DNA from 3 places in the Neobacillus sp. NPDC093127 genome. Region 3 is predicted to be linked to each of the others. Evidence: predicted binding sites of a transcription regulator. Region 3 holds the regulator's gene; each other region holds the start of a gene.
The links. Region 3 encodes Rex, which represses fermentation and respiration genes when NADH is low (regulators of the CRP and FNR family bind a similar motif). Its sites were predicted from a motif close to TTGTGAAATATTTCACAA; they were not measured.
Positions count from the first base shown of each region.

Region 1: the regulator Rex is predicted to act here: its motif matches at 3,326-3,343, upstream of adhE (bifunctional acetaldehyde-CoA/alcohol dehydrogenase).
Region 2: the regulator Rex is predicted to act here: its motif matches at 7,531-7,548, upstream of ACIQCO_RS03050 (hemerythrin domain-containing protein).

Region 1 covers NZ_JBIVOP010000001.1:651,395-661,694, reverse strand. The annotation lists gene ppc (phosphoenolpyruvate carboxylase) at 429-3,191, shown strand; gene adhE (bifunctional acetaldehyde-CoA/alcohol dehydrogenase) at 3,434-6,037, shown strand; gene ACIQCO_RS03270 (long-chain-fatty-acid--CoA ligase) at 6,124-7,755, shown strand; gene ACIQCO_RS03265 (hypothetical protein) at 7,898-8,515, shown strand; gene ACIQCO_RS03260 (polyhydroxyalkanoate biosynthesis repressor PhaR) at 8,536-9,198, shown strand; gene ACIQCO_RS03255 (alpha/beta fold hydrolase) at 9,213-10,274, shown strand.
Region 2 covers NZ_JBIVOP010000001.1:611,853-622,152, reverse strand. The annotation lists gene mtnW (2,3-diketo-5-methylthiopentyl-1-phosphate enolase) at 1-352, shown strand, start outside; gene ACIQCO_RS03100 (2-hydroxy-3-keto-5-methylthiopentenyl-1-phosphate phosphatase) at 353-1,027, shown strand; gene ACIQCO_RS03095 (methylthioribulose 1-phosphate dehydratase) at 1,021-1,650, shown strand; gene ACIQCO_RS03090 (1,2-dihydroxy-3-keto-5-methylthiopentene dioxygenase) at 1,673-2,203, shown strand; gene ACIQCO_RS03085 (aspartyl-phosphate phosphatase Spo0E family protein) at 2,639-2,881, shown strand; gene ACIQCO_RS03080 (hypothetical protein) at 2,933-3,136, shown strand; gene ACIQCO_RS03075 (electron transfer flavoprotein subunit beta/FixA family protein) at 3,460-4,284, shown strand; gene ACIQCO_RS03070 (electron transfer flavoprotein subunit alpha/FixB family protein) at 4,320-5,351, shown strand; gene ACIQCO_RS03065 (FAD-dependent oxidoreductase) at 5,344-6,639, shown strand; gene ACIQCO_RS03060 (ferredoxin family protein) at 6,639-6,923, shown strand; gene ACIQCO_RS03055 (hypothetical protein) at 7,047-7,394, opposite strand; gene ACIQCO_RS03050 (hemerythrin domain-containing protein) at 7,620-8,132, shown strand; gene ACIQCO_RS03045 (MFS transporter) at 8,155-9,393, opposite strand; gene ACIQCO_RS03040 (MarR family winged helix-turn-helix transcriptional regulator) at 9,655-10,095, shown strand; gene ACIQCO_RS03035 (M3 family oligoendopeptidase) at 10,199-10,300, shown strand, end outside.
Region 3 covers NZ_JBIVOP010000022.1:3,334-13,633, forward strand. The annotation lists gene ACIQCO_RS22915 (ABC-F family ATP-binding cassette domain-containing protein) at 321-2,240, opposite strand; gene moaC (cyclic pyranopterin monophosphate synthase MoaC) at 2,587-3,081, shown strand; gene ACIQCO_RS22925 (redox-sensing transcriptional repressor Rex) at 3,110-3,763, shown strand; gene ACIQCO_RS22930 (YhbD family protein) at 3,878-4,501, shown strand; gene ACIQCO_RS22935 (polymer-forming cytoskeletal protein) at 4,514-5,236, shown strand; gene ACIQCO_RS22940 (cytoplasmic protein) at 5,252-5,962, shown strand; gene ACIQCO_RS22945 (MDR family MFS transporter) at 5,974-7,488, shown strand; gene ACIQCO_RS22950 (hypothetical protein) at 7,623-7,940, opposite strand; gene ACIQCO_RS22955 (YdiK family protein) at 8,041-8,241, opposite strand; gene ACIQCO_RS22960 (CPBP family intramembrane glutamic endopeptidase) at 8,238-8,960, opposite strand; gene groES (co-chaperone GroES) at 9,284-9,571, shown strand; gene groL (chaperonin GroEL) at 9,624-10,300, shown strand, end outside.

The DNA of each region.
Region 1 (10,300 bases), on a different contig from region 3:
TTTTTAGAGTCAATAGTCGGAATCTCTCCGTCTATTTAAGCAATTTTCAGTGCCATTTCTTAATTAAGAGAAATTTCTCCGCTTATATATCAAACCATGTTGATTCCTCATTTGTGTCCGCTCTTTTATGGTTGGCGTGAGAAAAAATGGATATTAAATTGACTTAGTATCAATGAACTGAGCCATTTTATTTTTAAATGCAAAAACATATACAAAAGGCAGTACAAATTGGGATACATTTTCGATTGCATTTTCGGGTTTTGCGACAGTAAACGGAACCCGATACCGAATGCGCAGGTTTTTCCTTTTCTTTTTCTTTTTTGCATTAAAATGATAAAGTAAGTTAACTATTGAACATGTTTCAAAAGATATGTTATATTAATAGTTAAAAATTAAGCGAATCTTTTGATAAAGAGAAGGTGTAAGATATGGCAGCAGAATTGAAATTGAATGACAGCAGTCTTCCATTGCGTCGCGATGTAAAATTACTTGGAAAAATGCTCGGCGAAATACTTGTCAATCATGGAGGTCCTGAACTTTTTGATAAGGTCGAGAAAATACGACTGATGTGTAAAACACTAAGGACTGAATTTGATCAAGAAATTTATGATGCCTTAAAAGAAGAAATTTCTAACATAAGCTCTCCTATGAGGAAACAAGTCATTCGAGCGTTTTCAATGTATTTCCATTTAATTAATGCGGCAGAGCAGAACCACCGAATTCGGAGACGGAGACACTACCATCTACAAGACGATTCTATTGTGCAGCCAGCATCAATTGAGAGTGCGGTAGTTGCACTGAAGGAAAACGATATTAAAGAAGATAGGATTCAAAATATCCTTCATACATTATCTCTTGAATTAGTCATTACAGCTCATCCTACCGAGGCAACAAAGCGTTCCATTCTTGAAATACAGCAGCGAATTGCTGTTATTTTAAAAAATCTAGACCATCCGTTACTTACGAACAGAGAACAAAAAAAGCTAGAAGAGAGCTTGTTTAATGAAGTGACTATTCTTTGGCAGACGGATGAATTACGGCACCATAAGCCGACCGTTTTGGACGAGGTCCGTAACGGACTTTATTATTTTGACCAAACCCTTTTTGATGTTCTACCGGAAATTCATCAAGAAGTAGCCAATTGTCTTGAAAAAAATTATTCGCACTCTTCGTGGGATGTTCCTAATTTCCTTCGTTTTGGTTCATGGATTGGCGGCGATCGTGATGGGAATCCAAATGTAACCCATAATGTGACATGGGAAACATTAGAACGGCAAAGAAGGCTCGTTCTTAAAAAATATAAAAATGTTTTAGTTGATTTAATGAAACGATATAGCCATTCAACAACAAGGGTTGAGGTTAGTGAGGAGCTTCTTTTCTATCTTAATAGCCAAGAGGATTTATTTTTACCAGAAGAGAAAAAATGGCCAGTAAAAACAGAAGTTTATCGCCGTGCTTTTGCCATAATGATTGAGCGGGTAAAACAAGTAGGAAAATCAGACTTAGGCTATCAATCTGCTGAAGAATTATTAGAAGATTTATCCATCATTAATAGAAGCTTAAATCAACATCACCCAGCTGCCCATGAACTAAAAACGATTCAAAAGCTGATTCGTCAAGTCCAGCTATTTGGATTTCACTTAGCCACACTGGATATCCGCAACCATAGCGGTGAGCATGAGGCAGCAATCACAGAAATACTGCGTAAAGTCCGTATTTCTGAAAATTATGCCCTGCTTTCTGAAGAGGAAAAAATGGAGATTTTGCAAAAAATCCTCTTGGACCCTCGTCCTCTCCTATTGTTAGATGAGGATTACTCGGAAGAAACACAGGAAATGATTAAAGTGTTCCAAATGATAAAGAAGGCGCATGATGAATTCGGAAAACGGTCGATTTCTGTGTATCTTGTCAGTATGACAAAATCGCCAAGCGACCTGTTAGAGGTGCTCGTTTTAGCAAAAGAAGCCGGCCTCTATCGGCTCCATGCAAATGGAATATTGGAAAGTCATTTACATGTTGCGCCATTACTGGAAACAATTGATGATTTAAGCGCGGGTCCAAAAATCATGGAAACACTTTTCGAGATGCCGGTTTACCGCAATCATTTACAAATACTGGGCGACCAGCAGGAAATTATGCTTGGTTATTCGGACGGAAGTAAAGACGGCGGGACGTTAACTGCTAACTGGAAGTTGTACAAAGCGCAAATTGAAATTCACGAAATGGCGAATAGGTATCAGATTGGTCTGAAGTTCTTCCATGGCCGGGGCGGTTCATTGGGACGGGGCGGCGGTCCATTAAATAAAAGTATCTTATCCCAACCAGCGGAAACAATTGGAGATGGAGTCAAAATTACCGAACAGGGTGAAGTGTTATCCTCCCGTTACTTGCTTGAGGATATCGCTTATCGCAGCTTGGAGCAGGCGACATCAACCTTGCTCCTGGCGGCAGCACATGTCTCTAAAGAACCAGCACATGGGCAGCTGCGTGAACCGGATTGGGAAGAGGCAATTGAGGAAATTTCTAGTGCTGCGTTGGCTAAATACCAATCGCTTGTGTTTGGAGACCCGGATTTCCTTACCTACTTTACGGAAGCAACACCCTTAAGGGAATTAGGTGACTTAAACATTGGCTCACGACCGATGAGCCGGAAAAATCGCGGCCGATTTGAAGACTTAAGAGCAATTCCATGGGTATTTGCTTGGACACAAAGCCGCCAGCTGCTTCCAGCTTGGTATGCTGCTGGTACAGGCCTAGCAAGTTTTGCTTCGAAAGGGGAACAACATTTGCAGCTCCTGCAGCAAATGTATGTGAAGTGGCCGTTCTTTCAATCGACAATTGATAATCTTCAGATGGCATTAATGAAGGCAGATATAACAACGGCAAAAGAATATTTAACACTTGTTGAGGATGCCGCAATCGCTGAAAGGATATTTAATAATATTCTCGAAGAGTATGAAAAAACAAAAGCTATTTTACTTATGATTACAGGCGATAATGAATTACTTGATCATACCCCAAATATCCAAGAATCCGTGTATCGCCGAAATCCGTATGTTGACCCGTTAAATTTTTTGCAGGTAGAGCTAATTAAAGAATTGCGCAAACAAGATGTGCCAAATGATGAACTTCTTACCGAAGTATTGCTTACAATTAGCGGCATATCCGCGGGATTACGCAATACCGGCTGATAAAGCTTTTTAAACCCACAAACTCTTAATCAATAGAGGTTGTGGGTTTTTGTTGTTAATAAAAAGTATGAACATTCAATGAACTTTTCATAAATGAATGGTTATTCATTCATTTATGCGCAGAATTCGACAATTTCTGGAATAGTTTACATGATATATTTTACCCAGAATTAGAAAAGGAGTGAAGGAAAAAAGTGTAGTGGGCTTTTAATAAAAGATTGATGGTCCTGGAGGGATGTTCGATGGCAGTAAAGGAAAGAGTCTTACAAGAGAACCTAAATATCGCTGCAATGATTGATGTTTTAGCGAAAAACGGAGCAATGGCTTTAGGGGAATTCCGTTGCTACAACCAAGAAATGGTAGACGAAATTGTTAAGCAAGTCGCATTATCTGCTCTTGAAAATCATAGGGAGCTAGCAAAGCTTGCAGTTGAAGAAACCAAAAGAGGCGTATATGAGGATAAAGTTTTCAAAAATATGTTTGCTACAGAGTGTATTTATAACAACATCAGGGATATGAAAACGGTTGGAGTAATAAGTGAAAATGAGAGTGAGGGTATGGTTGAAATGGCCGAGCCAGTAGGTGTCATTGCCGGAGTCATCCCAATTACCAACCCGACTTCCACCGTCATCTTTAAATCTTTGATTTCACTTAAAACGAGAAATCCAATCATCTTTGCCTTTCCTAAATATGCTCAAAAATGCTGCGTGATTACTGCCAAGCTGCTTAGAGAAACTGCTGTAAAGGCTGGTGCTCCTGAGAACTGCATCCAATGGATTGAAATTCCATCCCATGAAGCATTTCAAGCCTTAATGAAACATCCGAAGATTTCGCTCATACTTGCAACTGGCGGGCCGAGCCTAGTAACGGCCGCTTACAGTTCCGGGAAACCTGCACTTGGCGTAGGCGCCGGAAACGTGCCTTGTTATTTTGAAAAAACGGCCGATATTAAACGCGCGGTCAACGACCTTATATTATCGAAAACATTTGATAACGGTATGATTTGTGCTTCGGAACAAGCTCTTATTATTGATAACGAAATTTATCAAGAAGTAAGAAATGAATTAGTAATGAACAACTGTTATTTCCTTAACGAAGAAGAGCGGAAAATGCTAGAGGGAATTGCGATAGACCCAAAAACGTCTTCCCTTAATCCTATGATTGTCGGCTTACCGGCGTTTGTAATTGCAAAAATGGCTGGGATAAATGTGCCTGTTAATACGAAGATTTTAATCGCAGAAATAGAAGGAGTAGGGCCGAAATACCCGTTATCGTGTGAAAAGTTAAGCCCAATTTTAGCGTGTTACAAGGTTAATAGTTTTGCTGAAGGTCTCCTCATTGCTGAAGGAACGTTGGAATATGGAGGTCTTGGTCATTCAGCCGCCATCCATACGACTGACCAGGATGTGATTGAAAGTTTCGCTGCACGGATGAAAGCGGGAAGAATTATTGTCAATACACCATCCACCCATGGAGCAATTGGGGATATATACAACACATCTTTACCGTCCTTAACAATTGGGTGCGGCACTTATGGAGGGAACTCAGTGTCACAGAATGTTGGAGCAGTAAATTTAATTAATATCAAAAAAGTAGCAAAACGCAGAACGATAACTCAGTGGTTTAAAGTCCCTTCACAAGTATTCTTTGAGAAAAACTCGATTCAGACTCTTGCTGCAATTCCTGAAATTTCAAGGGCGTTTATTGTTACAAGCGGAAGCTCGATGAAAAACGGCTACGTCGATAAAGTCCAATATTATTTAAAAAAGAATCCAAACCACATCCATTCGGAGGTTTTCTTTGATATTGAACCTGAACCTTGCATCGAAACCGTTATGAATGGGGCGGAACGGATGAGAAAGTTTCAGCCTGACTTTATCATTGCCCTTGGCGGGGGTTCGGTCATAGATGCCGCAAAAGCGATGTGGCTGTTTTACGAACACCCTGATACCGACTTTAAAAGCTTAACGCAAAAATTCTTTGACCCTAGTAAGAGAGTAGTAAAATTTCCTGCCCTGCGTAATAAGGCAAATTTCATTGCCATTCCGACGACTTCAGGAACAGGATCAGAGGTTACAGCCTTCTCGGTTATATCGGATAAAAAGGCAAGTAGGAAGTATCCGCTTGCTGACTTTCAACTGACACCAGATGTAGCAATCGTCGATCCGCAGTTTGTGATGACAGTCCCAAAATCTGTTACTGCTGACACTGGGATGGATGTTTTAACCCATGCAATTGAAGCGTACGTTTCCGTGTTGGCGAATGACTATACCGATGGTCTGGCTTTAAAAGCGATTCAGCTTGTATTTGAATTTTTGCCAAGGGCTTATCAGGATGGCAGCGATGAGCTTGCGCGTGAAAAGATGCACAACGCATCGACGATTGCGGGGATGGCATTTGCTAATTCCTTCTTAGGGATAAACCATAGCCTTGCCCATGTTCTAGGTGCTGAGTTTAATATTCCGCACGGACGTGCAAATGCAATCCTGCTGCCGCATGTTATTCGCTTTAACTCAATGAAACCAAATAAATTTATGACTTTCCCTAAATATGAGCACTTCATTGCTGACAAACGCTATGCAGAAATCGCCAAAATGCTTGGTTTGCCCGCAAGTACGACAGAGGAAGGAATAAATAGCCTAATAGATAAGATTATTGAACTTGCAAAGGAGCTAAATATTTCAATGAGCATCAAAGCGAATGGTGTCGATGAAATAGAATTCGAAAGCATGGTCGACACCCTTGCGGAACATGCCTTTGACGACCAAGATACGATTGCCAATCCGAAAATGCCGCTGGTAACTGAACTTGTGGAAATTTTCCGCCAAGCTTATAAAGGGGTTTAGAAAAAAATCTTTTTTAAATTTCCAACATAAAAAAGGTGACGCTTTCATTGTTTGGAATTTGAAGGAAAAATAAGGAGGGGAAAAATGTGGAATATCAGAAAAAACCATGGTTAAAATTTTATGATCCCAGAATTAGTAAAGAAGTTTCAATTGAGTATGATTCGTTATTTGATCTATTGAACCAGGCGGCCAATATTCATAATGAAAAGCCGGCACTGACCTTTTTCGGGAGGTCATGGAGCTATAAAGAAACCAGAATGATAGCTGAATGGCTCGCTGCTTCATTATATCGGGTTGGATTTAAAAAGGGTGACAGGATGGCGCTTATGCTGCCTAACTGTCCGCATTATATATTTAGTTTATTCGCCTCATTTCGCTTAGGCGGAATTGCTGTGCAAGTAAATCCAATGTATGTCGAACGAGAAATTGAATATGTCTTAAATGATTCTGAGGCTGAATACATGGTTGTTTTTGAAGCACTTTATCCTAGAGTGAAGCAAGTTCAACCTAGAACGTCATTGAAGAAGGTTATCGTCGTCGGTTTTGGCGGTAAAAGAGTTGAACTTGCCGATGGAGACCTGTATTTTGAAGATTTTCTAACACATGACAATTGTTTTCCTGAAATCCCGATAGATATTCATGAAGATGTAGCAATTTTACAATACACCGGCGGCACAACGGGGGTTTCAAAAGGAGTCATGCTGACACATCATAACCTTTTGGCCAATATTATTCAGGTATGTGACTTCACCTATAATGCTGTCGAAGAAAAACCGGAAAACTTTAAAATTGTCAGTGTCCTGCCAATGTTTCATGTGTACGGACTCTCTTGTAATGCTCTATCTGGAATAAGAATTGGCTGTAACCAGCTTATCTTGCCTCGCTTTGATGTTAATGAAGTACTAGAACTTATCAAACGGGAAAAGCCATTCCAAATGACGGCTGTTCCAACGATGATATTCGCTTTGAATAGCCACCCTGATTTAGAAGAGAGCAATATTGGTGATATTTATTATTTGAGCAGCGGTGGTGCACCACTTCCAGTCGAGCAGGTTAAATTCTTTGAGAAGCGAGTAGGGAAACGATTAGCAGACGGCTACGGACTTTCAGAGACGGCTCCATCCGCTATCTCCACACCTCCATTTCTACCGCGCAAATTAGGAAGTGTAGGGATTCCTTTACCTGGAACAGAAGCGAGAATTGTAACAGAAACGGCTGAAGGCTTTGTCGATGTTCCTGTCGGGGAAGCAGGTGAGTTAATCTTACGCGGACCTCAGGTTATGAAGGGGTATTGGAAACGCCCTGGGGATACCGAGATGGTGTTAAAAGATGGCTGGCTCTTTACCGGTGATATCGCCAAAATGGATGAAGATGGATATTTTTATATTTTGGATCGCAAGAAAGCTATGATCATTGCCAGCGGCTATAACGTTTACCCTCGCGAGATTGAAGAAGTATTGTACCAGCATGAAGGGGTTGAAGAGGCAATCGTTGTTGGCATTCCTGACACTTACCGCGGAGAAACCGTAAAAGCATTTGTGAAGATTAAGGCAGGTATCTCGATTGCACCAGACAAACTAATCGCTTTTGCGAAAATTAATCTTGCTCCATATAAAGTACCGAGAGAAATCGAAATTCTGGATGATCTCCCTAAATCCTCAGTTGGTAAATTGTTAAGGAGAATGCTCAGGAAAGAGGAAGAAAAAATTAAAGCTTAAATTCAGAATCTATTCCAACCACACACTAGAAGCAGCTCGAGAAGTTGTTTACACCCTCTACAGAAAAAACTTCATAGAAAATCACTAGATACCATCGAAGCGCACAATGAGACAATATTACCTTTGAAGGGATGCAAATAATATGGAAGACAAAAATGAAAAAGAAGTAGTTGAAAACATAGTAGTTGAAAATGAAGGGGAAGAACAGCTTACCAGCTTAGATATTCTATGGGGGCATGTTTTCGGCGAGTTAGACCAATGGGCAAAACACTCTGATTACCGCGATGAGATTTTTCTGAACGAAGCTAAGTACTTTGCTGAAAGTGTAAAGAGAAATCAGGGAAATATGAAAGAAATCGCTGAGCAATTTAATAAAGAATTTGCTGAATGGGAAAGAACAGCCAGAGAAGAATTTTTAATGTCAACTACCAGCCTTCAGCATTTCTTCCCGATTAAATCCTATGAGGAAATAAATGCCCAGATTGATCACTTCCAAAAGAAAACAATGTCGATTCTTACTGCACCATGTCAAACCATATCAAAAAACCTGACAATGGATAAGTACCTTGAAATCATCGATCAATATATTGCGCTTCGGAAAAAAAGCAGGTTGCAATATATTAAAACCGTTAAGCAGGCTGGAAATTTAGTCTATGAAAATCAAAAAGGATTCGTCAATCTGTTTGCAAGACAAATCAAAACCTTGATGTTCCCGCTTAATAAATATTTAGAAAAAGCTGAAGAACTTACAAAATCATAAAACCAAGGGGGGCTTACATCATGTCTACTGGAAAAACATTTGATCCATTCGAAGGCTTACAGCTTGTTAGTGAGATGTGGGAGAAACAATTAAATGGTCTATTATACAAGTTGACTGATAATAAGGAATTTGTTCAAACCGCCAATATCGGACTTGATGTCTATTCCCGTTATCTGGAGAGATTTAGGAAAAACCAAGAGATTATTGCGGCTTTAATGAATATTCCTACCAAAAAAGATATTTCAAATGCAGCAAAAATGTCGATACAGGCAGAAGAAAAAATCGACAATCTAGAAGAGCAAATTTGGAGTTTACAAGATGGTCTTAACTTGGCGAATAAAGGGAATTTAGAAATGTTTCAAGAAATGGTGCGAATTGTCAAGCAGCTGCAGACTGAATTTCAAACTATCGCACAAGAAGTTTCGGAAACCAAAATAATGAAAGCTGACCTTCAGGAAATACGCCAGGGTCTTGTCGATATGAAGATCATTCAAGTAAACCTCAAGGAATTACGCAAGGAAATAGACGGACTTAAAAGCCTTAAGGCAGATAGTCAGACAGAGCCTGCTGCCGCTATGAAGACCGTTATCGAAAAAGAGAAACCAAAACAGAAGAAAGAACAGGAAAAAAAGCAGAAGAAAGAACTAGTGCTCACCGGAGCTGACCCATCTAAAAAACATTGAAAGGAGTAAAGTAAATGAGCACTAATGCATTAGGAATTAACCTGAGTCCACAGTTAAAAAGAGAAGCTAAACGGTGGAATCAGCTTTATAAAATTATGACTGAACCAAAGCCCGATATCGTGCCCACACCAAGAGAGTGCGTTTGGAAAAGGAATAAAACAACCTTGTGGTTTCACCCTGCGAAAGAGAAAAGATATGAAACTCCAATATTTTTAGTCTATTCGCTATTGAATAAAGTCTACATTCTAGACGTAGGTGAAGGGAGTAGTGTGGTTGGGGGTCTTACAGAACTTGGCTACGATGTCTATCTTTTAGATTGGGGTTCACCTGGGCTTGAAGATAGGGAACTTACACTAGATAATTATATAGTTGATTATTTAGAAAATGCGGTTAAACGGGCATTAAGGCATTCCAAGGCACACGATATAACAATGGCCGGATATTGCTTAGGAGGTACGACTGCGGCCATTTTAACTTCAATTACTAAACTGCCTATAAAGAATTTAGTTCTTGCGGCTGTTCCAATCGATTTTAGTATCGGTATCGTGCCTGATAAGTGGCTGGAAGGAATTCAAAAGGGCCAGCTTAGTTTTGATCGGTTTGCTGACGCACATGAAACGATTCCATCAGAATTTCTGTATTTGATGTTTAGGATGCTCTCACCCGTTTACGGAAGCCCGAAAATCAATCTGTTTACCCGGGTACATGATGAAAAATATGTAGAAAAGTGGCGCAGGATGGACAAGTGGACAAAGGATACGGCCACGTTTGCAGGAGCTGCCTTTAAACAATTGTTTAATGACTTTTATAAAGATAACAAACTTCTAAAGGGAGAATTATTGATTGGCGGCAGGAAAGTAGAATTGAAAAATATTAAGTGTCCGCTTTTCGTCTTTTCTTGTTCGCGCGACAATCTTATTTTAGAGCAGCAAAGTCTTCCTGTCATGGAGCTGGTTTCAAGTGAAGATAAGACATATAAGGTTTTTGAAGGGGGCCATGTATCGCTGGCATTGACAGGAGCTTTCGCTGGAATTATGGACCCATGGCTATCCGCCCATTCAGAAGAAATTCTATGAAGTAGACTGATAAATGGAGTGTTTTT
Region 2 (10,300 bases), on a different contig from region 3:
ATCATTGTTCCCATCACCTTATGGAACAGTAGCCTTGGAACAAACTTCGGCACTCTCAATCGCGAGTGAGTTGACGAAGGAAGACGTGTTTAAAAAGGCATTTCCTGTTCCTTCAGCGGGCATTCATCCGGGATTAGTACCGTTGTTAATCCGTGATTTCGGAATCGATTCTGTGATAAACGCAGGTGGAGGAGTCCATGGCCATCCAGACGGTGCCCGCGGCGGCGGCCTTGCATTCCGGCAGGCGATTAAAACCAATCTCCAAGGCAAGCTTCTAGTTGAGGGGGCTGAACAGTGCCCAGAGTTAAAAAAGGCGCTCCAGCTATGGGGAAATGCCGAGGTGACTGCTTAAATGACAAAGCCGGTAATTTATTGTGACTTTGACGGAACCGTAACCGAAAGTGATAACATCATTGCCATTATGAAAAATTTTGCCCCTTCAGAATGGGTGTCAATCAAAGATCAAATCCTCTCCCGTCAGATTTCGATTAATGAGGGCGTAGGAAAATTATTTTCGCTTTTGCCTAGTCACTTAAAGGAAGAAATTACTGCGTTTGCGATTGAGAATGCCAGGATTCGACCAGGCTTCAAAGAGTTTGTTGAATTTGCACGCCAGGAAGGAATCCCATTTTATATTGTTAGTGGCGGTATCGACTTTTTTGTGCAACCAATTTTAGCAGATTATTCACCGTTTGCTGGAATTTACTGTAATGAATCTGATTTTTCAGGTGAGACCATTAAGATTCTTTGGCCTTATGAATGCGATTCATTGTGTAAAAATGATTGCGGCTGCTGTAAACCGAGTATCATTCGTAAACTGAACCACAGTGAAGACAGCTTCAAAATTGTCATTGGCGATTCTGTTACCGATCTCGAGGCTGCTAAGCATGCTGACTTTGTGCTGGCCCGCGATTTTCTGCTGGAAAAATGCGGGGAATGGGGGATTAACCATAAAGGGTTTACTACATTCTTTGATTGTATCGATGAAATCAAAAAAAGAATTGGGGCGGGTGAGCTGACATGCTAAGGGAAAGATGGACTGAACTGGCTGATGTAAAGGATGAGCTGGCAAAGCGCGACTGGTTTATGGGAACAAGCGGAAACCTTGCGATTAAAGTAAGTGATCATCCGCTGCGATTTTTGGTGACGGCAAGTGGGAAGGACAAACGCAAGCGCACAACCGAGGATTTTCTCCTTGTGGACGAATTCGGTCGTGCAGTTGAAGAAACGCATCTTAAGCCATCAGCAGAAACGCTTCTTCATGTTGAGATTTACCGCAAGACGAATGCAGGCTGCAGTCTCCATGTCCATACGATTGATAATAACGTCATTTCGGAAGTTTATGGTGACAATGGTGAAGTAACATTTAAGGGTCAAGAGCTGATTAAGGCCTTTGATAAGTGGGAAGAAGAGGCTGTCTTGAAAATTCCAATCATTCGCAACTATGCTCATATTCCGACACTCGCGAATGCTTTTTCTGAACATGTTTCAGGAGATACTGGTGCCGTTTTGATTCGAAACCATGGAATTACCGTTTGGGGAAGAAACGCATTCGAAGCAAAAAAAATTCTTGAAGCATCGGAATTTTTATTTCGCTACCAATTACGTTTGCTAGAGCATAAACCATATCAATTATTTAAGGTTGTATAATTAAAAGGGAGAGTTGATAAACATGGCATATATTACATTTCGAAGTAATGGAGAGCAAATCCACGGACAAGAGGAAGTCGCAAGCTTCCTAGAATCACAGGAAGTTATTTATGAAAATTGGGATATTAGCAAACTTCCGGCATCGCTCGTTGAAAAGTATCTTCTGAGTGATGTAGAAAAGGAAGAAATTCTTAGTACCTTTGCGGAAGAAATTGCTGATGTTTCCGCTAGAAGAGGCTATAAGGCTCAAGACGTCATCTCGTTATCTGATAGTACGCCTAATTTAGACGTCCTGCTTACCAACTTTAAAAATGAGCATCATCACACAGATGATGAAGTTCGCTTTATTGTGAGCGGGCACGGTGTATTCGTCATCCAGGGGAAAGATAGTGAGTTTTTTGAAGTCCATCTAAATCCGGGAGATTTGATTTCGGTTCCAGAAAATACAAGGCATTACTTCACGCTTGAAGAGGACAGGAAAGTGGTTGCCGTTAGAATTTTTGTCACGACTGAAGGCTGGGTGCCGATTTACGAACAGGAAGAAGTATATTAATAAGAAAAAACTGGCTGCAGCTTCTGCGGCCAGTTTTTTAATTTTTGGCTGTGTTAAAGAATATTGTTGATTATGACCACAATGTTGATTGGAGTGGAAGGCGCGAGACTCCTGCGGGAGCAGCGGGACAGGTGAGACCCCGCAGGCGCTTTAGCGCCGAGGAGGCTCACCGCCCGTCCCGCGGAAAGCGAAGCGCCTGGAACGGAAATCAACATTCCCATTTAACACAGCTTAATTTTTAGTAAATAAACCGAATGGAATTTGTCGTAAATACAAGAAAAAACTAAAGGAATTTGTCGAAAAACGAAAGAAATAGAATGTTTTGTCTACTTTTGCGAAAGTGTTTACATTTGCCTAAATTCTTGGCATAATTCTTCAAGTAGTCTACTTTTCTATATGGTAGATAGTAAGAGTGTAATGGCTAGGAGGATCACATTGTATAAGTATAGTAAAAGTCAATCTGAAATGATTGAGGAAATAAAGGTCAAAAGGGAATTAATGATTAATAGCGCAACAACATTTGGCTATACGAGTGAAGAAACGATAAAATTCAGCCAAGAATTAGACGAATTAATCAATAAGTACCAAAGGTTTATGGGACAAGCTTCAAGACCCAATGAAGAAGTAAAAATTGCCTTTAAACAAATGATAATGGTGTGGCCTAAAGTATTAGTTTAAAGTTAAAGAAAAGGTTATAACAATGCACCTGTCCCTATTAAAGTTATGATCATGAAGGCCTTCAATTTTTCCGTTACTGAATTAAAATTAAACTATTATGAAGGCCTTCCGGCATCTTTAGAAAACAAATTATATTCGATTATGAAATATTCATTCTCAATCTCCTCAGAGGCAAGCAAACGCCATCAAATTATCCCGCAGCTAATCATGTATTTCTACAATATTAGTCAAACTGTGATTTTTATCATTGTTTAAATCTCAAGATTTCTTATATTTATATTAGTACTATTTTCCTGAAATTTAACATTGCGATGAACTTTATATTTTTTCACTTCAACGAATCATTGCATCCATTTCTTTTTATTTAATTAAATAGCTACATAGAAACGACACCATGTTTATTGAGCTTGTTTAACTTTTCTTAGTTAAAAGTTTTACGAGAAAAAAAGAAAACGATCACTGTTTGGTACTATGCTTATGTGACGATTCATATATCGTTAATAAAAGCATTTTTTATAACCAAAGCAAGCAAACGCTTTCAACAATCTAGAGAATAAATGGAGGAGGGAAAGTCCTACATGCACATTGTCGTATGTGTCAAACAAGTACCCGATACAAAAATCATTAAAATTAATCCTAAAACCAACACACTCGACCGCCGAAGTGCGCCAGCCATCTTGAACCCTTACGATGCCCATGCCGTTCAAGAGGCCGTGAAAATCAAGGAAAAGACAGGCGGCACGATTTCGGTTTTGTCAATGGGACCGCCGCAAGCAACTGCTGTTATTAAAAAGAGCATTGAAATAGGTGCGGACTTAGGCTATTTAATTTCTGACCGTGCTTTTGCTGGTGCGGATACACTAGCAACAAGTTATGCCCTATCTAAAGCACTGGAAAGAATCAGCAAAGATCTTCCTGTCGATATGGTTATTTGCGGGAAACATGCCATTGATGGAGATACAGGACAAGTTGGACCAGGTATCGCAAGGAGGATGGATATCCCCCCTGTTACCAATGTAATCGAAGTTTCGGAAGTTAATCAGCAGGAAAAAACCGTTTTAATTAAACGGAAATTAACCAGCGGCTATGAATTAATTCAGTCTGAACTGCCTTGTTTATTAACGGTTGAAAAAGAAATTAATGATATCGAATATTCACCAATGCCAAACATGATTAAAGCAGCAAGATATGAGCCGGTAATATGGGCAGTAAGCGATCTTGAAAATGTAGAACGCACGCAGCTTGGACTAAAGGGTTCACCAACCATCGTTGGTAAAATGTTTACACCTCCACGGCCAGAAGGCGGCATACGACTTGAGGGTTCTACTGATGAGCAAGTTAGCCAGCTTATGGAAGTCTTGATGGAGAAAAAGGACCTGTTAACAATCCAGTCATCTAAATAATAAAGATTAATCTTGTCTCGCAGGGAGGGGTTTACATGAATCTAGACGATTATCGTGGAGTCTGGATATTCATCGAACAAAACGATGGGAAAATCGAAGGTGTTTCCCTAGAATTGCTTGGAGCTGGCAGGAAGCTGGCCGATAAATTACAGGTTCCGCTATCGGGATTTTTATTAGGCAGTGAAATTAAATCGTTAGAAAATCAAGTGATTGCTTATGGTGCTGATCAAGTATACATGGTCGACCATCCAGTTTTAAAGAATTATCGGACAGAGTCCTATATGAAAGGCGTTATGCTCCTAGCGGAAAAATATAAACCAGAAATTATCCTTTACGGGGCGACACCAAACGGGAAAGACCTAGCAAGTGCGGTTGCAACCGATTTAAATACAGGTTTAACAGCAGATACAACGATGTTGGACGTGGATGTAGATAATCGATTACTAGAGGCAAGCCGTCCTGCTTTCGGCGGTAATATTATGGCAACTATTCTTTGTAAGAAGCACCGTCCGCAAATGGCCACTGTCAGACCAAAGGTCATGAAGGCATTAGAACCGGATACCTCAAGACTTGGCAAAATCATTGAAGAGAAAATATCACTGCAAGAAGAAGATATGCGCACAAAAGTGCTCCGAATTGTGAATGATGTAACAAAAAAGGCAAATTTGGCTGATGCCCATGTGATTGTCTGTGGCGGTAAGGGAATGGGGGACTTGCAAAACTTCCAGCTCATTCATGAATTAGCAGATACGATTGGAGCGAGTGTCGGCGGTACACGTGACGTTGTCGAAGCAGGCTGGCTGCCGCATGAGCAGCAAGTAGGTCAAACCGGTGAAACGGTAACACCAAAAATCTACTTTGCAATTGGAATATCAGGTGCAATCCAGCATGTCGTCGGCATGAAAAACTCTGAGTTTATTATCGCCATCAATAAAGATCCGAACGCACCCATCTTTGATGTCGCCACATATGGAATTGTAGGAGACGCAATGGAAATCATCCCTAAACTAATCGAGCAGTTTAAGCAGCTAATGACAGAAAAAGGCGGTGAAATGAGCTATGCCTGAAAAATTTGATGTGATTGTTGTTGGGGCGGGTCCAGCAGGTACGTCTTGTGCCTTAACTTGTGCAAAGAGCGGCCTAAACGTTTTGCTTATTGAAAGAGGAGAATATCCAGGGGCTAAAAACGTAATGGGCGGAGTATTATACCGTAAGCAAATGGAAGAATTAGTTCCTGAATTTTGGAAGGAAGCACCGCTTGAGAGACCGGTCATTGAGCAGCGCTTTTGGATGATGGACAAAGAATCTGTCGTTCAATTCGGTTACAAAGGTCTTGAATGGGCAACTGAACCATATAATAACTTTACCGTGCTGCGGGCGCAGTTTGACCAATGGTTTGCGAAAAAGGCAGTCGATGCTGGAGCCCTTTTGATTAACGAAACCGTTGTCACTGAATGTATTGTTGAAAACGGTAAGGTAGTGGGTGTTCGCACCGACCGCCCGGACGGAGAGGTTTATGCCGATGTTGTGGTCCTTGCTGACGGAGTTAACTCACTCCTCTCGAAACAATTAGGCTTTCATAAAGAATTCCGTCCAGATGAAGTAGCCTTAACGGTTATGGAAGTTATTAATCTGCCAAAAGAAAAAATTAATGACCGCTTTAACGTAGAAGATAATCAAGGTTGTACGATTGAGATTTTTGGTGATTCAACAAAAGGAAATCTTGGTACCGCCTTCCTGTACACGAATAAGGAAAGCTTGAATATCGGGGTAGGAACAACCCTTTCAAGTATGATTAAAGCGAAATTAAAGCCATATGAGCTCCTTGATTACTTGAAAAATCACCCAATGGTCAAACCGTTGATTGCGGGCGGGGAATCAGCAGAGTATCTTGCCCACTTGATTCCAGAAGGCGGTTACCGTTCGGTTCCGAAGGTGGCTGGCAATGGTGTTATTATTATTGGCGATGCTGCCCAGCTTGTTAACGCCATCCATCGTGAAGGTTCGAACATGGCGATGTACTCTGGCCTTTTAGCTGCCGAATCAATCCTTGAGGCTAAACATCGGGAAGACTTTAGCGAATCAAGTTTAAATATCTATCGTGAGAAGCTTTTTGATAGCTTTATAATGAAAGACTTAGAGAAGTATAAAGATGCAGCCCATACGTTTGAGAAGTATCCACAATACTTTAACGACTACGTGCCGATGATGAATAAAGCAATGAGTAAATTCTTTACCGTTGATGGAACGCCAAAACGCGAAAAGCAAAAACAAATCATGAAGAGTGTAACAGCAGAAAAAGGAACGCTTCGAGTATTGCAAGATTTATATCGTGCTTGGAAGGCGGTGAAATAATGTCAACGAAGAATATCGAGGAAAAACAGTATCTTCTCAGGTTTAAGTGTGATACAAAGTCCCATTTGACCGTGCTTGATCATGATGTTTGCATGACACAATGTCCCGATAAAATTTGTACAGTATTTTGCCCTGCCGAGGTTTATAAGTGGGAAGGAACACGGATGCAGGTAGGCTACGAAGGCTGCCACGAATGCGGCAGCTGCCGGATTGGCTGCCCGTATCAGAATATTAAATGGGAATATCCTAAAGGCGGACATGGGATTGTCTTCCGGTTAGCTTAATTAAAAAAGTGCTGCTTACCATGCGAGCAGCACTTTTTTTAAAAGAATAATACCACTATATGTAGGTTTTTTCACAAGTGAGGGTAAAAAGAAGGTGAAGCAGTGGGTAAGTATTTTAGGAGTTTAGCTTATTTTTTCTAATAGGGCTGCTGAGGTAAGTTCATCTTTTATGCTTGATGCTGCTAATGACGAAGCAAGTGTAATTGCATGATCGATTAATTTCATAGGTGCTGAACAATAATATGGCTTTTGCCAATTAAAATCGCCTTCACTGTTAGCGGGATAAACACTTACTTTCCAGTGATAATAAATTTTTGGCTGTGGGAGCTGCACCCCTTCAACAGCAATGAGCCAATGGGTAGAAGGTGAATATGGATTGTAAGTATCGGATTCTTTTAGTGTTATTAAATCATCTGCACCAATTGCAATTAATTCCTTCGGATAAAAGTCATGATAATTTGGGGTTTTCATGTTTTTGCCCTCCCTTAAATGGTTTATCTATATTATATGAAACTTTTAAACATTTTTGAGTGATAAATGTTAAAACTTTTCAAAAAAGTTTAAGCGCTTTCATAATTTGGACAAATTAGTAGCACACATTCGATGGATGTGACCTATGTCACTACATTAAATGATGGTTCCTTTTATACTTGAGGCATTAAATGATGTATGAGGTGAATGATGATGAGTGGCTGCATGAGTGGTTTTGGGGGTATGCCTCAAGCTGAATTAAGTGAAGGGCTAAAACAATTAAAAAGTGAACATCCTCCATTATTAGGACAATTAGAAGAATTATATGGCCTAACACAACAAATTGATCAAGAAATCGATGTGAAAAATAACTTTAAAGAATTAATTACCAAGGTCAAAGCATTTAAGGCAGCTCTTGACCCGCATTCCGAAAGAGAAGAGGGTGTTCTTTTCCCAATGATGGGTGTATATATCGGTACCACTTCTGGACCGATTGCGGTTATGGAATATGAACATGATCAAGCGAAAGCAAATATTGGAGCTTTCTTAGCAACAGCGGAAGTTGCCCAAGGGGCGGTTGATGAAAAAAAGAAATCAGCCGAATTAATACAAAATGCCTACTTTATCTTAACCGAGCATTTCTCCAAAGAGGAAAATGTGTTATTCCCTATGGCAGAAAGAATGCTAACAGATGAAGAAAAGGCGGAATTATTACGTAAAATCCAAGAAATAAAATAAGGATGGCCCCCGGGGGTCATCCTTATTTTATTTGATTCCACTCCCAAACCTTTTGATCAGAAGGAAGGAGGAAGGCGATTAGACCGAGCAGCGGCAGCACCCCGAGCCAGGTGATCATCGACTGTAAACCAATCCAGTCAGCAATATACCCGAGACCGACTGAGCCTATTGCTCCCATGCCAAACGCAAGCCCGACAGTCAACCCGGACATTGTTCCAATTTTCCCTGGCACTAATTCCTGGGCATACACAACCGTAACTGAAAAACTGGTCATTAAAATAAATCCAGTAAGGATAAGGAAGATAAAGGCCACGGTTGGTGAAACATAAGGGATTAGAATCGAAAAAGGGAGGGTCGCTAACATCGAAAAGGATATGATCTTTTTCTTTCCAAATCGGTCTGAAAGTGGACCGCCAAAGAATGTGCCAATTGCCCCAGAGACTAAAAATGCGAATAAGAAGGCCTGAGATTCTTTAATTGTAAGTGAATATTCTTTTATAGCAAAAAATGTATAAAAATTGGTCATTCCAGATGTGTACCAAGTTCTTGCAAAAATAAGTAAAAGAATTAAACCTAAGGTACTTTTTACCTCTCTGGACAAACCTTTTTTCTGTTCTAAGCTAGCATTCTTTTTCCTCGCTGGTTTTGGAAAAGCGATCAATCTCTGTTTATACCAATTAGCAATATAAATTAATAAAATGACCGCGAGTCCAGCAACTAACGTAAACCAGGATGCGCCAATTTGTCCTAGTGGGACCAATACGAGTGCGGTAATTACTGGGGCTAATGCCTGGCCGGTATTGCCTCCCACTTGATAAATGGATTGTGCAAGTCCCCTGCGGTTTCCAGCAGCCATGTAAGCCACCCTAGAACCTTCCGGATGAAATACCGCAGAACCGAGCCCAATGAAAAGGACTGACAAGACAATCATTCCGAAACTCGAAGCAAACCCTAATCCAAGGATCCCGAATAAAGTAAAAGTGAGCCCGATTGGCAGGGCATAGGGCATTGGTTTTTTGTCTGTTAACATCCCAACCATTGGCTGCATGACGGATGAAACCATATTTAAGGAAAAGGCAATGATTCCAAGCTGAGTGAAGCTTAAACCCATTGACTTTTCTAAAATTGGAAACATGGCGGGTATAACAGCTTGAATGGCATCATTCAATAAATGGCACAGTCCAATGATAAAAAGTATTTTAAACATAGTTGATTCAGAAGCTTTTGGGACTTTCGCAGGTATTACGGCTTGTTGAGTCATAAATAATCCCTTCTTTATTAAAATAGCTAAATATTTTTCTATCCATATCTTACTACTGAATGACTAAAATATGAAATATTTGTTTCTAATTTCGAAATATTTAAATTTCAACTGATTAGAATAAAACGTTAAAATAAAATATTCCTGTTTTTTTAAGATAAATTGACAATAATCCATATTTTTTTTATAATAAGTTTGAAATCGAGATAATTTAGCGTAAACTAGATTATGATTATTTAAACCTAAAAGGATGAGTTTTGTATGGAAAATGATGCAATTGCTAAATCATTGAAGCTATATATTGTCCTTTCAAGAGCTTATAAAGCCATTAATGAACACGTAAATAAGGTTATTCAGGGAAGTGGGTTAAATCCTACTGAATTTGCTGTTTTAGAACTGCTTTATCATAAAGGTGATCAGCCGATGCAGCAAATTGGCGGAAAAATATTGCTTGCGAGCGGAAGCATTACTTACGTGGTCGATAAGCTCGAACAAAAGGGATTGTTGAAAAGAGTCGCCTGTCCAAGCGACCGAAGGGTAACGTACGCTCAAATTACGGACGAGGGAAAAAAGTTTATTCAGGATATTTTTCCGGAGCATGCAGCGCAAATCGATAGGTTAATGTCGAGCCTCTCAGATTCGGAGAAAACGGAAGCAATTGACCTATTGAAAAAACTAGGTCTGCCTGCGGGGAAATTTTAATACGGCCAATGGTCGTATTTTTTTTTGTAATGAATAGTAGTCGATAGTGTATAATAAAAGGGGTTGGAATATTAAAAAAATTTTTACTATAGGAGAGAGATAAATGAAATTTGAAAATTATACATATGAACGGCCAAATCTTACTGACATCACAACAAAGTTTAACGCGGCAATTGAAGAATTCAAGAATTCTGCCACCGTTGAG
Region 3 (10,300 bases):
GTTTTTTTTATGGAAAAGGGCGTGCGGACACAATCAGTAACACCATTTACTTCCTTTGTGGATAAGATTTTATAAAAAAGATAGGAAAAGTAATAAATGTGGATAAGCCTGTGGATTATGTGGGTAATGTGGATAAAAACGTTGCTTATTGTGGATAATGTGGAAAAGTATAAAAACCTCCCGAAATTATTCTGTTTAAAGTGTGAATAAAGTTGTGGAAAAGCGAAGGGTTTCTTAAAAATTTGTTAATATCTCATTAAAATTTGTTAATAAAATTTTTACAACAGCAAAAAACCGGGCATCCAGCCCGGTTTCAACCATTATTCCGCTAACTCCGCCCATTCCTCCATTAATTGCTCGAGCTCGGTCTTCGCCTTTTCGCTTTTTAGATTGATTTCCAACACTTTCTCGTGGTCTTGAAAGATCTCTGGTGCGCATAATTGCTGCTCGTAATCGCTAATTTGTTCTTCAAGCACTTCGATTTGCTGCTCAATTTCATCCAATTTTCTTTTACGCTGCCGTTCAAGCTTTTTACTTTCCTTATCCTGTTGATAACTATTTTTATCGTAGGTTGCGGAATCGGCTGCCTTTGTAGCTAGAGCTTCCAGCGCCAGTGCTTCAAGTTCTTTTTGCTCCAGTTTTTTTTCTAAATAATAATCATAATCCCCAAGATATTCGCTGCTTCCATTCACGCTCAGTTCCAGTACCTTTGTCGCAATCCGGTTAATGAAATAGCGATCATGTGAGACAAACAAAATGGTGCCTGGATAATCGATTAAGGCATTCTCCAGTACCTCTTTGCTATCAAGGTCTAAATGGTTAGTAGGTTCGTCTAGAATTAACACATTTGCTTTCTCAAGCATCAGTTTAGCAAGTGCAAGCCGGGCCTTTTCACCGCCGCTTAAGGTTGAGACTATTTTCAGCACATCATCGCCGGAAAATAGGAAATTCCCGAGGACCGTCCGGATTTCCTTTTCATTTTTTAACGGGTAATCATCCCAGAGTTCATTCAACACTCGTTTATTGGAGGTTAACTCGGCTTGTTCCTGGTCGTAATACCCAATCGTAAGGTTTGTTCCATATTGAATCGTTCCGGCAAGCGCAGGCAGTCTTTTAATAATTGTTTTTAGCAGCGTAGATTTGCCGATTCCATTTGGTCCGACAAGGGCAATACTTTCGCCTTTATAGGCACGAAAGCTGATGTCCTCAGAAATCTTTTCATTGCCGTAACCAACGGCAAGCGAATCCACAGCCAAAACATCATTTCCGCTTTGTCTCTCGATTTCAAATGAGAACGAAGCGGACTTTTCACCGCCTAATGGTCGGTCGATTATCTCCATTTTCTCAAGTTTTTTCCGGCGGCTTTGCGCTCGTTTAGTCGTCGAGGCCCGTGCTAAGTTCTTCTGGATAAAGTCCTGGAGATCCGCAACCTCCTGCTGCTGTTTTTCATAAAGCTTCATTTCACGCTCATAATTGGCCGCTTTTTGGTCAAGGTAAGAACTATAGTTGCCCGTAAACCGCGCGATTTGTTTGCGCGATACTTCGTAAACTTGAGTGACTACTTTATCTAAAAAATAACGGTCATGAGAGACAATCAAAATGGCGCCATCATAACTCTGTAAGTATTGCTCAAGCCAGGAAAGAGTTTCGATGTCGAGATGATTGGTAGGCTCGTCCAAAATTAAGATATCAGGTTTAGTTAATAGTAATTTTCCTAAAGCAAGACGGGTTTTCTGTCCGCCGCTTAAACTTGAAATCGCAAGCGCGCTTTCGTGGAAATTTAACCCATGGAGCACGGAGCGAATATCTGCTTCGTATTGATACCCGCCAGTCTCCTTAAATTTCACCTGAAGCTGGTCATATTCTTTAAGAACTCGTTCATATCTTTCATTGTATTCAAACACATTGGGGTCCGCCATCTGTTCTTCAAGCCTGCGCAGCGATTTTTCCATCATTTGAAGCGGTTCGAAGACGGTCAACATTTCTTCCCAAATGGACAAATTCGATTCTAATCCGGTATTTTGCGCTAAATAACCGATAGTCACTTCTTTTGGCTTAATAATATCCCCGCCATCATGTGACAAGTGACCGGCAATGATCTTTAATAGCGTCGATTTGCCTGCACCATTGCGGCCAACAAGTGCCACGCGGTCTCGCGTTTGTAATTCCAGCTTAATATTCGATAAAATAAGGTCAGCACCATAATATTTTTGTAGTTGATTGACCTGCAGTAAAATCATTTTCATTCACCTCTTATACAAAACCAATATGGCGTTCCACACCATCATTTACTATGGAAACTTATTCAGAGAATCATTCCTGCCAATAAAGGCGGTGTGAGCAAAGCTAAGCTTCATCTATTCAAAGTAACAAAAAATTTTTTTTCACCTAAATCTGATAATCTGATAAATTTTTGCGGCGCTCCGCCCCTTTTCCATACAAATAGTGTACCGTATTACTAGAGTGTCGGCAATAAAGGGCTTGAAGAGCGGGTATCTTTCAACGAAAAAAAATGTCTCAACTAGTTCAAAGTTTCACACACATTACCGGAAAAATAGTGTATGATTTGAGAGGAGGATTATTTATATGGCAGATTTTACACATTTTAATGAAGAAGGCAGGGCGAAAATGGTCGATGTCAGCGATAAACCAGAAACAGCACGGACCGCTCTTGCCCATTCCAGCATAACTGTAAGTAAAGAGATTTATGAAAAGATAACCAATAATGAAATGAAAAAGGGCGATGTGTTAGCTGTTGCCCAGGTTGCTGCGGTAATGGCGGCGAAAAAAACATGGGATTTGATTCCGATGTGTCATCCGATTCCGCTTACAGGTGTGAATATTTCTTTCTCATGGGAAGCGGACCACCTAGACAACTATCACCTACATATTGCGGCAGCGGTAAAAACAAAAGGGAACACGGGTGTGGAAATGGAAGCGTTAACAGCAGCTTCAGCTTGTGCCTTAACCGTTTATGATATGTGTAAAGCAGTGGACAAGGGCATGGTAATCGGACCGACGTATTTAGTCGAAAAAACGGGCGGTAAAAACGGGGATTATAAACGAACCGATAAAATTTAACTAAATCATCCAAGGGGTGTGGGAGATTATGGGTAATGAAACAATGAAAATACCACAGGCGACAGCAAAACGGCTGCCCCTCTACTATCGATTTTTAAAAAACCTTCATTCTTCCGGTAAACAAAGGGTTTCTTCTGCAGAACTGAGCGAAGCAGTGAAAGTGGACTCGGCAACCATTCGCAGGGATTTTTCCTATTTCGGGGCTTTGGGGAAAAAGGGCTACGGCTATAACGTTAATTACTTATTAACCTTCTTCCGCAAAACCTTAGATCAAGATGAACTAACAAAGGTGGCCTTAATTGGGGTCGGTAATCTTGGTACCGCCTTTTTAAACTATAATTTTTTAAAAAACAATAACACAAAAATAGAATTTGCCTTTGATGTCGATCCGAATAAAATGGGAACGATGATTCGTGAGGTACCGGTCTACCATCTCGATGAATTGGAGACCGTCCTTGCCAATGAAAATATATCGGTAGCGATTCTTACCGTTCCTGCGCCGGTCGCTCAGCAGATTACCGATCGACTTGTGAAGGCTGATGTGAGAGGGATATTAAATTTTACACCGGCACGATTAAATGTCCCTCCGTCCATTCGGGTCCATCATATCGATTTAGCAGTAGAACTGCAATCACTGATATATTTTTTAAAGCACTATCCAACTGTCGAGATAGAAGAATAATGGTAAAAGGGCTTTTTTGCGAGCATCATCTCGTGAATGGCCCTTTTTTATTTTTTTACTTTACTTGCGTAACAGTGTTATGTTACATTATAAAACAGAAAGGGGTTTTCAAAAATGAGCGAGGAGTTAATTTCTAAGAAGGACTTATTAGATCTTGCAGGGATTTCGTACGGGCAGCTATATAGATGGAAACGAAAGGATTTGATTCCTGAAGAATGGTTTATTCGAAAGTCGACGTTTACCGGTCAGGAAACCTTTTTTCCAAAAGAAAAAATTTTAGAAAGAATCGATAAAATCCAAACAATGAAGGAAAATCTTTCGTTAGATGCACTGGCCGATATGTTTTCTCCGAATATTAGTGATTTGCAATTGGAAAAGGATGAATTAATCAAACGTAACATTGTTTCTGCTGCAGTGATGAATTTTTACCTAGAGAATGATCAGAGCGGTTTTACATTTAACTTTCCAAGAATTCTTGAAGTTTATGTGTTAGAAAAGCTGCTTCAGTCAGGTGAAATTAATTTGGATGAAGGGAAAATGGTCTTACAAGTATTAAAGAATCATGCACCGCTTATCAAGCAAAAAAGCTGTGAATTGGTGATTACCCGAAAGCTTGGAGTATCTTCGTGTCTATTATTAATAAATGCAGAAGCCGTTTATTTAGAACCGGGAACCAAAATGGTAGTGTTGCTGTCACTGATGACATGTATGGAAGAGATTAAGTCGAAATTATTATAAAGGAGAATGGCAATGGAATTAAAAAATAGAGGAGATTTGATCATTAATGGGATTGGGGCATCTAATGGCGGAAAATTCCAGCTGGTTACCTTGAATGGACGTGGAACGGTTAACAGCAATTTGGAGTGCAGTGACTTTGAATGCAATGGTTCAGGAACGGTTAAAGGCGATGTGCTAGCAAATACAGCGAAAGTAAGTGGGAATGCGAGTTTTAAAGGAACCATCGATAGCGAACAGGTTACAGTTGAAGGAACAGCAAAAATTGAGAAAAACCTATATTCAAAACATTTACAGGTTTCAGGTAAAGCCTCTGTTGGCGGCAAAGTGAAATGTGAGGAAATAAACCTTCATGGGATTTTAGCGGTGGGTGAAGATTGTGAAGCTGAAATTTTTACAGGAAAATGTCGCTTTACGATTGGCGGATTGTTAAATGCCGATCAAGTAGATATTGAGATATACGGAGAATGTAAGGCAAAAGAAATTGGCGGACAGTCAATCACCGTAAAACAACAAAAAGGGTCGTTCATCGGCACGTTATTCAAGCCTTTTCTTAAAACGCAGCTGGAAACGGACTTAGTTGAAGGGGACATCATTGAACTTGAAAATACGATCGCAAAAGTGGTCCGAGGCAATCAGGTCAAGATTGGGGCTAATTGTCACATTGGCGTAGTCGAATACACAGAAGAATTTTCGCAGGATAAAAATGCCGTTGTTGGTGAGTCAAAAAAGGCTTAATAGGGGGAGAAGTTGATGGAGAAAAGTGGAAATCTAATTATTAATGGTTCAGGAAGTTATCCAGGCGGCCATTACGATAAAATCAGCATTAGAGGAGAGGGGACAATTGTGAATGATGTTGAATGTTCCTTCTTTCATGTCTATGGAACGAGTGAAGCGGTCGAAAATGTTACTGCTGACTCCGTGAAAATCATAGGGGAGGCAGATTTTAAAGGGAATGTGGAGGCTGGCCAAGCGCTTGTCATGGGGACGATGAAGGTTGGAACCCGTGCCCAATTGAAAAAAGTAAAGATTCTCGGAATGTTGGAAGTCGGCGAAAGACTTAGTGGAGATGAAGCGACCATTAAAGGGAGTATCGCGGTTAATGGCGATGTGGAATATGAGACGTTCGATTCCAGCGGCGGGTTTGAAATCAAAGGACTTTTAACGGCGGAAACGATTAAAGTTTCATTAAAATTTGGAGAGAGCTGTGCTGAGGAAATTGGCGGCGGGAAAATCACGGTGAAAAGGAAGAAGAATTCGCTGCTTCCGTTTGGAAAAGATGCAGGATTCCTTACTGCCAAAGTAATTGAAGGGGACGACATCTACCTTGAAAATACAAAGGCAGATATCGTTCGTGGCAAAATAGTCAAAATTGGCCCTGGCTGCCAAATAGGGTTGGTTGAGTATACCAATGAGTTAACGCAAGACCCTTCAGCAACGATAAAAACCAAGACACAAATTTAAAGGAGAATGGGATGGTAACGAAGGAAAGCAAGTTAGGATTGGTTGTTGCTGGGTTATTACTGGGGATATTGATGGCTTCAATGGATAACACGATAGTCGTTACGGCGATGGGGACGATTGTCGGTGACCTCGGAGGGCTTGAGAGTTTTGTTTGGGTGGTTTCCGCCTATATGGTGGCGGAAATGGCCGGAATGCCGATATTCGGAAAACTATCGGATATGTACGGCCGGAAGCGGTTCTTTATCTTTGGATTAATTTTGTTTATGGCAGGTTCCGTATTGTGTGGTACAGCCGAAACAATTACGCAATTAAGTATCTACAGGGCGATACAAGGAGTCGGCGGCGGCGCGCTTGTTCCAATCGCGTTTACGATTATGTTTGATCTCTTTCCGCCGGAAAAACGCGGAAAAATGGGCGGCTTATTCGGGGCTGTGTTTGGGCTGTCGAGTATATTTGGTCCATTGCTCGGAGCGTTTATTACTGACCATATCAGCTGGCATTGGATTTTCTATATTAATTTGCCGCTCGGGATTTTATCACTGATTTTTATTGTCTTCTCCTACAAGGAATCACCGATTCACAAAAAGCAAGCAATTGATTGGTGGGGGGCAGTTACCTTAGTGGGTGCCGTTGTATGTTTAATGTTTGCCCTAGAACTTGGCGGACAGAAATATGACTCGGATTCTACGGTCATTTTAAGCCTATTCGCGGGATTTGCGGTTCTTTTTCTCATCTTCTTATTGGTTGAGACGAAAGTAAAGGACCCGATTATTTCGTTTTCGATGTTTAAGAATCAGCTTTTTGCCGGTAGTACGATTGTTGGTTTGTTTTACGGGGCAGCATTTATGGCCGCAGCGGTTTATATTCCGATTTTTGTTCAAGGGGTATATGGCGGCAGTGCCACCAATTCGGGGCTGATTTTATTGCCGATGATGCTCGGCTCCGTTGTTACGGCACAGGTCGGCGGGTTTTTGACGACAAAAATGAGCTACCGGAACATTATGTTTTTATCTGGTGTGATTTTGATTATTGGATTCTTGTTATTAAGCACCATCACACCGGATACAAGCAGGCTGTTCTTAACGCTTTACATGATTGTTATTGGTCTTGGAGTAGGATTTTCTTTTTCAGTCTTAAGTATGGCCGCCATTCATCCATTTGGCATGGAGCAAAGGGGTTCGGCGACTTCCACGAGTAATTTTATTCGTTCGCTGGGAATGACCGTGGGGATTACAATCTTTGGTACGATTCAGAGAAGTAAGTTTACCGGGAAACTAGAAGAATTATTCTCTGGGATGGGGCCAATGCCGAAGGGGCAATCTTTTGGGGATTCGCGTGCTTTATTGTCGGAAGAAGCAAGAAGCCATATCCCGCCGCAAATCTTAACGAAAATAACGGACGCCTTATCAAGTTCAATCGTCCACACCTTTACCTGGGCCCTCGTCCCCGCAGTATTGGCATTTCTGTTTATCTTTATCCTGGGGAAAGAACGAATGGTGATCCATCGGGGGGATGCTTTGAAATAATGGAAAAAGGGGCCCTGGTGGTATAGGAACGAGCTTTTTATTGTGGGGTGTATCTTCGTCGTTATTGTCCCATAGGCCGCTCCTATAGGACAGTTTCGCTGATTTCTTTGGTGAATTTGTCCCATAGGCCGCTCCTATAGGACAGTTTCGCTGATTTCTTTGGTGAATTTGTCCCATAGGCCGCTTCTATAGGACAGTTTCGCTGATTTCTTTGGTGTATTGTCCCATAGACTGCCTCTAATGGACAGTTTCGCTGATTTCTTTGGTGTATTGTCCCATAGGCCGCCTCTATAGGACAGTTTCGCTGATTTCTTTGGTGAATTGTCCCATAGCCTGCTACTAATGGACAGTTTCGCTGATTCCTTTGGCGTATTGTCCCATAGACCGCTTCTATTGGACAATTCCGCTGATTTCTTTGGTGAAATGTCCCATAGACCGCTTCTATGGGACATTTCCGCTGATTTCCTTGGCGTATTTGTCCCATAAACCACTCATTGCCCAAAAGGAGATAAATAGAAATAAGGGGACCCCTGAAATTAGGGATCCCTTTCTTTATTTTTTTATCTGGTTCTTATGTTTAAAATGAAAGAGTATCATTTTTAAACCAGAGCCAAAATCAAATGTCGCTAATAAAATTAGCAGGTAGCTAAAGAAGCCCCAGCCGTTTTTTTGCACATCATCGATAGCAAAGTAAGTAAATAATCCGCCAAGCAGGAAGTAAATCAAACCGGAAAACAAGGGTGAACGTCTCATAGGAAGCCTCCGATAAAGTTTTGAACGGCCTCAGCCTCTCGCCTTAATCGCTCAATATCATCTTTGTAAATAGACTGGACCAAGACAACCATGGTATTCATCGTGACATGGGCAAAAATCGGTACCCAAATCCGCTTTGTTTTGACATAAAGGAAGGCAAACGAAAAGCCCATGGCCGAATAAAGTAGTATATGTACAGGCTCCATATGGGCCAGTGCAAATACGACTGAGCTGACTAGCGCTGAGATAAAGAAATTAAAGCGTTTATGAAGGGCGCCAAAAATAATTTTTCGAAACACGATTTCCTCTAAAATCGGACCAATGATGCTTGTCACAATAATCGCCAAAGGAAAGGTATTAATAATGTTAAGAATATCTTGTGTATTTTCTGACCCCATTTTAATGCCTAATAGGGTCTCAATGATGGCTGCTGCGTACTGAGCAAATAACGCCAAGAATACTCCTAAGATAGCCCACATCACCGATTGGCCAAAAGAACTGCCCTTTTCACCGAAACTTCGAGTATTCATTTCCTTCCGTAATATAAAAAGGATGATTAACAGGGCAATTGAAAAACTGGCGATGAGCCAAATAGGAACAGCTAGATTTTGGCTGATACCTAAAAAGTTAAAACCAAGCATCAATGCAGGTAGTCCGATTAAGCTGGAAAACTGCATACCAATGTAAACAATAATGATAATCCAATATTCCCTCTTCAAATTATGTATCTCCTTTAATTCCATCCGTTATTTCCTTAGTATCTTTTTATTGTACTCTTAAATACAGGAAAGTTTCAATTTTGAAGATTAGTGCTCGCACACTCCTTACTTCAGTCGTGGGAGGTTCAAGAACATTATTAGGTTAATGGGTATAGAAACTTTCGATTTTCGCATACTTGTAAGGTTGCAAAAAAACGAAAAAAATTACGCTTCAGACTTGCAAAAGATTTTCAGATTTATTATTATAATAATTGTGTTAGCACTCATTAGTGGAGAGTGCTAATAAGTCAAAATTACATATATTTTTGAGGAGGTTGTTTGATTTGTTAAGACCATTAGGTGATCGCATTGTCATTGAGCTTGTTGAATCAGAAGAAAAAACTGCAAGCGGTATCGTATTACCGGATTCAGCGAAGGAAAAGCCTCAGGAAGGAAAAGTAGTTGCCGTTGGTACTGGCCGCGTCCTTGAAAACGGAGAACGCGTAGCCCTTGAAGTGGCTGTAGGCGACCGCATTATCTTCTCAAAATACGCTGGAACTGAAGTGAAGTACCAGGGTACAGAATATTTACTACTACGTGAAAACGATATTCTTGCTGTTATCGGTGAGTAAGCGATTTTTTTAAAAATAAACGATTAAAAAATATGAGGAGGTTTTTTGAACGATGGCTAAAGAAATTAAGTTTAGTGAAGATGCACGCCGCGCAATGTTACGTGGTGTTGATACCCTAGCAGATACAGTTAAAGTTACTCTTGGACCTAAAGGACGCAACGTGGTTCTTGAGAAAAAATTTGGTTCACCGCTTATTACAAATGACGGTGTAACAATCGCAAAAGAAATCGAATTAGAAGATGCATTCGAAAACATGGGTGCCAAGCTTGTGGCTGAAGTAGCAAGCAAAACAAACGATGTTGCCGGTGATGGTACAACAACTGCAACGGTTCTTGCACAAGCGATGATTCGCGAAGGCTTAAAGAACGTTACAGCTGGAGCTAACCCAATGGGTATCCGTAAAGGGATTGAAAAAGCAGTTGCAGCTGCTGTTGAAGAATTAAAAACAATTTCAAAACAAATTGAAGGAAAAGAGTCAATTGCACAGGTTGCTGCTATTTCTTCTGACGATCAAGAAGTTGGCCAATTAATCGCTGAAGCAATGGAGCGCGTTGGCAACGACGGCGTTATCACAATCGAAGAATCTAAAGGCTTCACAACTGAATTGGATGTTGTAGAAGGTATGCAGTTCGACCGTGGCTACACTTCTGCTTACATGGTAACAAACACAGACAAAATGGAAGCTGTATTAGAAAATCCATATATCTTAATCACAGACAAGAAGATTTC